2 linked regions of the Sinobacterium norvegicum genome follow. The protein of the gene in region 1 binds, or shares a complex with, the protein of each later gene. Links are inferred from orthologs where the notes say so. Each region holds a gene or a part of one and is shown on either strand. Other genes may lie near its edges. The genes, in order: lptA and L9P87_RS07865.

Region 1 (3,147 bases):
CTCGTGCAGGCCCTCGGCCTGACTGTTCCGGCTGTCGATATCAAAGTCTTCGCCGCCAGGTCCTGCGCTACCACCGGTGTTCTGGTAAACATCATCCCACTGTGTATCAACGGGAAGCTCTTTGGGGATGTTGTCAGGGTTTGACCAATCGATATCAGACTGAGCGGCATCGGCGGGCGTTTCGGGGCTGGCTGTTTCTATTTGGGCGGGTCCCTCAGTCGTATGGTTGAGGGCTTCTAAATTATTTTCCGGTGAGGCGTTATGTTCCTCTTCGGTGACTTCGAGCATGGGGTTGGAATCGAGAGCCTGCTGGATCTCTTGTTGTAAATCGAGCGTTGACAACTGGAGTAGGCGAATAGCCTGTTGCAGTTGCGGGGTCATCGTTAATTGCTGACCCATTTTCAGTTGCAGCGATTGTTTCACAGCGACAGATTCTCCCAAGCGAACCGCGTATCAGTCTCTGTTTGCTATTTTCGGTTATAGCAATAATAAGAGCTCTCTGAATAGCCGGATATCCGCCGGCAATCTAGTAAGGCCGGCATTATAATCATCAGTAACTCTGTAAAAGCAGTAGTTATTATCAAATTTATACAGCGTCAGTTTATCGGTAGTCGCGACGACAAGCAAACATTAGACCAGCTTTAAAATAGCCTTTGTGTTTAGAGCTTGAATTGCTCACCCAGATAGACTTTGCGGACCTGATGATTACTCAAAATAGTCTCTGCGGTGCCCTCGGCAATAATATAGCCTTCGCTGACGATATAGGCCTTGTCACAGATGTCGAGGGTCTCTCTGACATTGTGATCGGTAATGAGTACCCCGATGCCTTTGGACTTCAGGTGATTAACAATCCCTTTGATCTCGTTAACCGAGATGGGGTCGACGCCAGCAAAGGGCTCATCGAGCAGGATAAATTCAGGCTCTGTGGCCAGCGCTCTCGCTATTTCTACCCGGCGCCTTTCACCTCCCGAGAGAGACATGCCGAGGCTTTTACGAATATGGGTGATATGGAATTCTTGTAGCAGCTCTTCCATTTTTGCATGACGCTGTTTCTTGTTTAAATCCTGGCGTGTTTCGAGTATCGCAAGCAGGTTGTTTTCCACCGATAATTTGCGAAAAATTGACGCTTCCTGTGGCAGGTAGCCAATCCCGTGTTTGGCCCGGCCGTGCATAGGTTCTGCGGAAATATTGGTGTCGTTGATCCACACCTGGCCGGCATCCTGGGGCACAATCCCGACGACCATGTAAAAGCAAGTGGTCTTACCGGCGCCGTTGGGGCCGAGTAGGCCGACAACTTGCCCGCTGTCTATCGACAATGAAACATCTTGAATGATTTTACGTTTTTTATAGGCCTTGGCTAAATTGTTGGCTTTCAGGGTCGCCATCTAAGGTTGCTCACTTTTATCGGTGCTGTCAGTGTCAGTTGGCGCCTCTGGCGCGGGCTCGCTGGTGGGTATGGCCTCGTCCGGTATTCTATCTGATGGCGGGGTGACCTCTGCGGCGGGTGCCTTCTTTTTACTGGGGGGGAGGACTACGTGAACGCGGCCATCGCCCTCTTGTTGGTCTTTGTTGCCCTTGGCTTTGACGATTTCTTCCGCCATGAGGTATTCAATCTGTTCGCTATCGACCTGGGTGCCATCCTGTTCGATACTGGCCTGGCGGGTCAGAACGAGTAGCTCTTTGGCGGCATAATAGTCGATGATTTCGCCGCGGGCATAGACTATCGCCTTGTTTTCTTCGGGGCGCTGTTGCAATTTTGCCGGTTTGCCCAGCGCCTGAATTTTGGATAATTCGCCGTTGACCTGGTTGATGATAATTTTGTCGGCTTCAATATGAAGCGTGCCTTGGTCGAGTTCGACATTACCGATATAGGTGGTAATCGCATTCTTATCGTCACGCTCGGCGCGATCAGAGCGAATATGAATAGGTTGTTCGCGGTCAGTAGGCAGCGCCTGGGCCAGCTGGACCGTCAGCAAGGAGCAGAGAATCGCAATCGCTGTTAGGGGGCTATGGCTCATAAACAGAGTGAACTCCAGAGAGTAGAGAAATAAATTCTTTGTTGAAGTCAGCGTGCATCCCCGTCGCCTTGGTGACGCCTGATGCCTGGGTAATCGTCACCGCTTCTTTGGTATCGGCGGTATTGAGTACGGTGTTAATTAATAATATTTCAGTGTTCAGCACGGTACTGTCGGCAGCGGTATTACCGGTGGTAATCACTACATTGTTGGTTAATAGTACGGTTTTATCAGGGTTTACCGTAGCATTTTTTGCCGAGGCTATCTGTTTTGTCACACTGGCCTCGTAACTCTTGATGACCGGGTTAGTCACAAAAGAGGTGTCGCTGTGATCGAAGTGAATCGCTTTGTCAGCAATCGAGTGGGTATCCAGCTTGCCGTCGACATCGAAACTGCGGTGATCGGCTTCGGTGATATACCATGCTGGTGCTTTAATCACGGCGGCCACTAGCAGGTCGCCGGTATTGTTATCCGGCGAGGTGAAGTAGGCAACAGCAGTGACACCAATGACGGTGGCGGCTGCGGCCAGCCATTGTTGTACCTGTCTCGATCGTTTGCTCACCGGCTAGCATCCGTAACGTGTTAATAGTGTCAAAATTATACCAGACCGGCTCGTAATAGTGCATGCAGATGGACGACACCGGCTAGGTTATCGTCTTGGTCGACAACAACAACAGAGGTGATTTGGTTGTCCTCCATGATTTTCAAGGCACTGGCCGCCAACATGTCGGGGCTGACAGTCTGGCAACCTGGGTTCATCAATTCGCCAATAGTGGCTCGGTGAATGTCGATTTCGCTGTCGAGGCTGCGTCGTAAATCACCATCCGTGAAGACCCCAACGACTTTTTGTTGTTCGTCGACAACAGTGGTCATGCCGAGGCGTTTCTCGCTGATCTCAACCAGCGCCTTACTCAGCGTGGTATTGGTTGAAACGCGGGGGATTTCATCACCATAGACCATGGCGTCAGACACTTTCAGCAGCAGGCGTCTACCCAGAGTGCCACCGGGGTGAGAGAAAGCGAAGTCGTCGGCGGTAAAGCCTTTCTCCTCGAGCAGTGCAATAGCCAGTGCGTCTCCCATGACCAGTGCCGCGGTAGTGCTTGATGTTGGAGCTAAATTCAGTGGACAGGCC
Region 2 (3,221 bases), on another replicon or contig:
GAAGTTCTCGATTTCTTTGTCGGTGATTTGAATCTTGTTGTTAATATTGCCAGCCTGAACCTGCTGAAGAATCATTTCACGGCGAATCTGCTCGCGGGTGGCCTGGTAGCTTAAACCATCAGCTTCAAGCGCTTTTTGGAACTGTTCGAGGCTGAGACCGTTTTGGCCAGCAACACGAGACATGGCCTCGTTAAGCTGTTGGTCCGAAATACGAACACCGCCACGCTGCCCCATCTGTAGCTGCAAATTCTCGACTATCATGGTGTCGAGTACATCTTTGCGCAGCTGATCTTCAGGTGGTGTCGGCCTGCCTTGGGATTTAATATTGTAATGTATCTGCTCTAGGCGCTCATCGAGTTCGCTCTGCATAATGACGCCATCGTCGACCACGACAACGACGCGATCGAGCATCTGCACTTCGGCCCAGCTGATGATAGGCATCAGGGTCAGCGCGGCAATAGCGCTATAGCGTGTGATGATACGGGGGATACTGTACAACTTACTTATCATGTTCTTCGCGCTCTTCAAAACCAACAATACTGTCGTCAAGGTCTAGACCGTTTCCGACACCGCCGAGTCCTTTAAGTTGAAAGTGGAGGTAGACGCCGTGTTCTACCTCATTATTGCCATCGATACCCTTCTGATAGACCAGTTGGGTCTTCCAGCAACAGCTGTTGTATTCTATACCGGCAATCTCTTCGAGAGAACGTTTATTCGAATGATCGTAGTTATATCGACCAATAAACGCCCAGTTGTCGTTGATCGGGATGACACCGGAGATATCGCTCTGGTTGGTATCGCCCTTATAAAGCGTCTTGCTGCCATCGGTCTCGGTGACATAATAATCATCGCCGGTGGCGGTGCGGTAACTGAGGTTGAGCAGGGCATAATCATTGGCGTTGTAACGCATGGTAATATTGCCCTGTTTGGTCTCATTCAGCTCGGTATCCCACAGAATATTCGAGATAAAACGCAGGTTTTCCGTCGGCCTGAAACTGGCTTCACCGGCGATATCAGATTGGCGGCTGTCGATGGCAAAATCAGTCTCTGAGCTGCTGTCCAACCCGACTTTACGCTCATCAAAGTAATAAATCTGGCCGAGCGAGAAGCTGGCGCGCTCAATGCCGGTGCTGTTGTCGATGAATCGGGTGGTGACACCGGCCGATATCTGGTTGGCATCATCGATTAAATCGTGGCCACTGAACCGGGTATCTCTGAACAACTGGTTGTAGCTAAAGGTCAGTTCGCCGGTGTCAAACAGCGGGTTGTCCGATTGGTCTTCATACTGGCTGTATAGATAGAACGCCCTGGGTTCCAGCGTCTGGGTATAGCCGGAGCCGAAAAGGTTGAGGTCGCGATCGAAAAACAAGCCGGCTTCCACACTGGCCATACCGGCAGTGGTTGAGGGGCTGTAGTCCTCTCTGTTCTCGTTCGGGTTGCCGGTCTCATCATCGAGTTGATAATGCAGGCTGCGCACCTTGGCTGTTGGTGTTAGATAACCCCAGCGGCTCTCGAAGGTATAGCTAATACCGGGTTCTAAGTAGAGGCGCTGGCCTTGAATCTTGTTGTCGTCGTTGTGGGCGAAGTCGGTAAATTCACTGACTAGCAGCCAGTTAAACTGATTGCCCTCGGGAAAGCCGGTGGTGTTAACCTCCAGTCGTGGCAGCATTTGGTAGGGCTCATTGACGGTGTCGTTAATGGTTTGATACTGCTGGGCCTTGGCCTTGAATGTCAGGCCGTAGGTGTTGTACCAAAGCTCTGCTTTTTGATCGAGGTGGGTCTGGCGCTTGACGTCCAGGCTCTCTGCGCTGATGTCGTTGAGGTAATCATCGTCGGAGACCTTGGTGTAGTCTATTCTGTGCTTTAGGCCGTTGATATCCCCTTGTTCCTGGACGCCAACCAGCCAGCGTGTGTCCTCGTATTCCTCATCGTCTAAATAAGCGCCACTGAATACCCACTCGCTGTATTTGTTGAGGTAGCGGGTTTCGAGTTCGGTGGAGAGGCCGCGACCATGGATATACCTTGGTGCCAGTGTGGCATCGTAGTTTTCGGCCAGATTAAAGTAATAAGGCACGGTAATATCGAGGCCATTGCCGCCCTTGGCGGTACCTATGGTCGGCCACAGAAAGCCCGACTTACGGCGGTCATCGATGGGAAAGGTAAAGTAAGGTATGTAGGCAACAGGCACGTCTTTGATATACAGCTTGGCGTGTTTGGCGGTGCCGACCCCCTCGTCGTGTTCAAGCTTGATATCGGTGGCCTGCATATACCAGTCGTTACTGCCCGGGGCGCATCGGGTATAGCTGCTGTTGTATAACTCTGTCGTCATCTCGCCTGTTTTGCTGAGATGCTCAGCGTCGCCGCGAACCGCCGCCTGATGGATGACAAACTCGGCCTCATTAATCGTCCCAGTGCCATCGGCAGAGTTGAAATAGCCGCTCTCGCCCAGCATCAGAATGCCGCTGTCTCTCACCGTCACATTGCCTTCGAGCTCTAATATGTCACTGCTGTTGTCGGCGCGGGCCTCATCGGCAAAAATCTGACGGCTGCCCTGATTAATCACCACATCACCGACAAACTTGGCGCTGTTTTTATCGGTAATCTCGGTGCTGTCGGCGCTGACCTTGGTGGGGGCTTCATCCGGTGAAAGCAGGGCGTCCGGTGATGGGTTGATTGGGGCGACATACATGCCGTTGCAGCCGGGGCGCAGTTGAGCACGTTGTTCAGGGCTTAAATCGCAGGCAGGCACCCAGTCGAGGGCGCGGGTGTTGCCACAGCTGTCAGCCCAGAGTTGGCCGGAGCAGAGAATCAGGGTGATGGCAGTGGTTAACTGTTTGCGAGGGAAGCGGCGGCGGATGAAATCGCTGGCCGTTTGTCGGTTTAATAGTGGTGTCGTCGACGCCATGGGTTATAAAATATCCAAAGTTCGATGTGAAGTTGGGCGTGCCGCTGTATGCCGAGGTAAAAATGTGAGTAAATACGGCACTGTGATCACGTTATTGTTGGTATACAACGATATTATCTAGGCGATGATAAAACATTCTAGCTGTTGTTCCTATATTGCAAATGAGATGGAGGCGTAAATTGTCGTTCGAGGCGTTATTAAATTGGTCGAGAGAGCAGTTACCAGAGCTGATTGATCAGCCCTATCAATGGTTGTCGGTATCCGGCGATGCCAGTTTTCGTGTTTATTATCGTTTGTCTTATGCCTCGGGCAGCTA

The links.
Region 2: lptA (region 1) and L9P87_RS07865 share a complex: the UniProt entries of both Escherichia coli proteins name them as parts of the lipopolysaccharide transport and assembly complex. The link is inferred for Sinobacterium norvegicum from one-to-one orthologs.

What each region holds. Positions count from the first base shown.
Region 1 is NZ_CAKLPX010000007.1:47,582-50,728, forward strand. Bases 203-3,147 are described here. They hold lptA (lipopolysaccharide transport periplasmic protein LptA), read right to left. Parts: upstream 2,019-3,147; coding sequence 1,386-2,018; downstream 203-1,385. Other genes in these bases: L9P87_RS17280 (RNA polymerase factor sigma-54), read right to left, coding at 203-423; lptB (LPS export ABC transporter ATP-binding protein), read right to left, coding at 660-1,385; lptC (LPS export ABC transporter periplasmic protein LptC), read right to left, coding at 2,008-2,577; L9P87_RS17300 (KpsF/GutQ family sugar-phosphate isomerase), read right to left, coding at 2,613-3,147. In the rest of the region: more of L9P87_RS17280, read right to left, coding at 1-202. UniProt on the Escherichia coli protein: Involved in the assembly of lipopolysaccharide (LPS). Required for the translocation of LPS from the inner membrane to the outer membrane.
Region 2 is NZ_CAKLPX010000001.1:1,755,697-1,758,917, reverse strand. What follows is about bases 203-3,221. They hold L9P87_RS07865 (LPS-assembly protein LptD), read right to left. Parts: upstream 2,906-3,221; coding sequence 500-2,905; downstream 203-499. Other genes in these bases: L9P87_RS07860 (aminoglycoside phosphotransferase family protein), read left to right, coding at 3,085-3,221; L9P87_RS07870 (peptidylprolyl isomerase), read right to left, coding at 203-510. In the rest of the region: more of L9P87_RS07870, read right to left, coding at 1-202. UniProt on the Escherichia coli protein: Together with LptE, is involved in the assembly of lipopolysaccharide (LPS) at the surface of the outer membrane. Contributes to n-hexane resistance.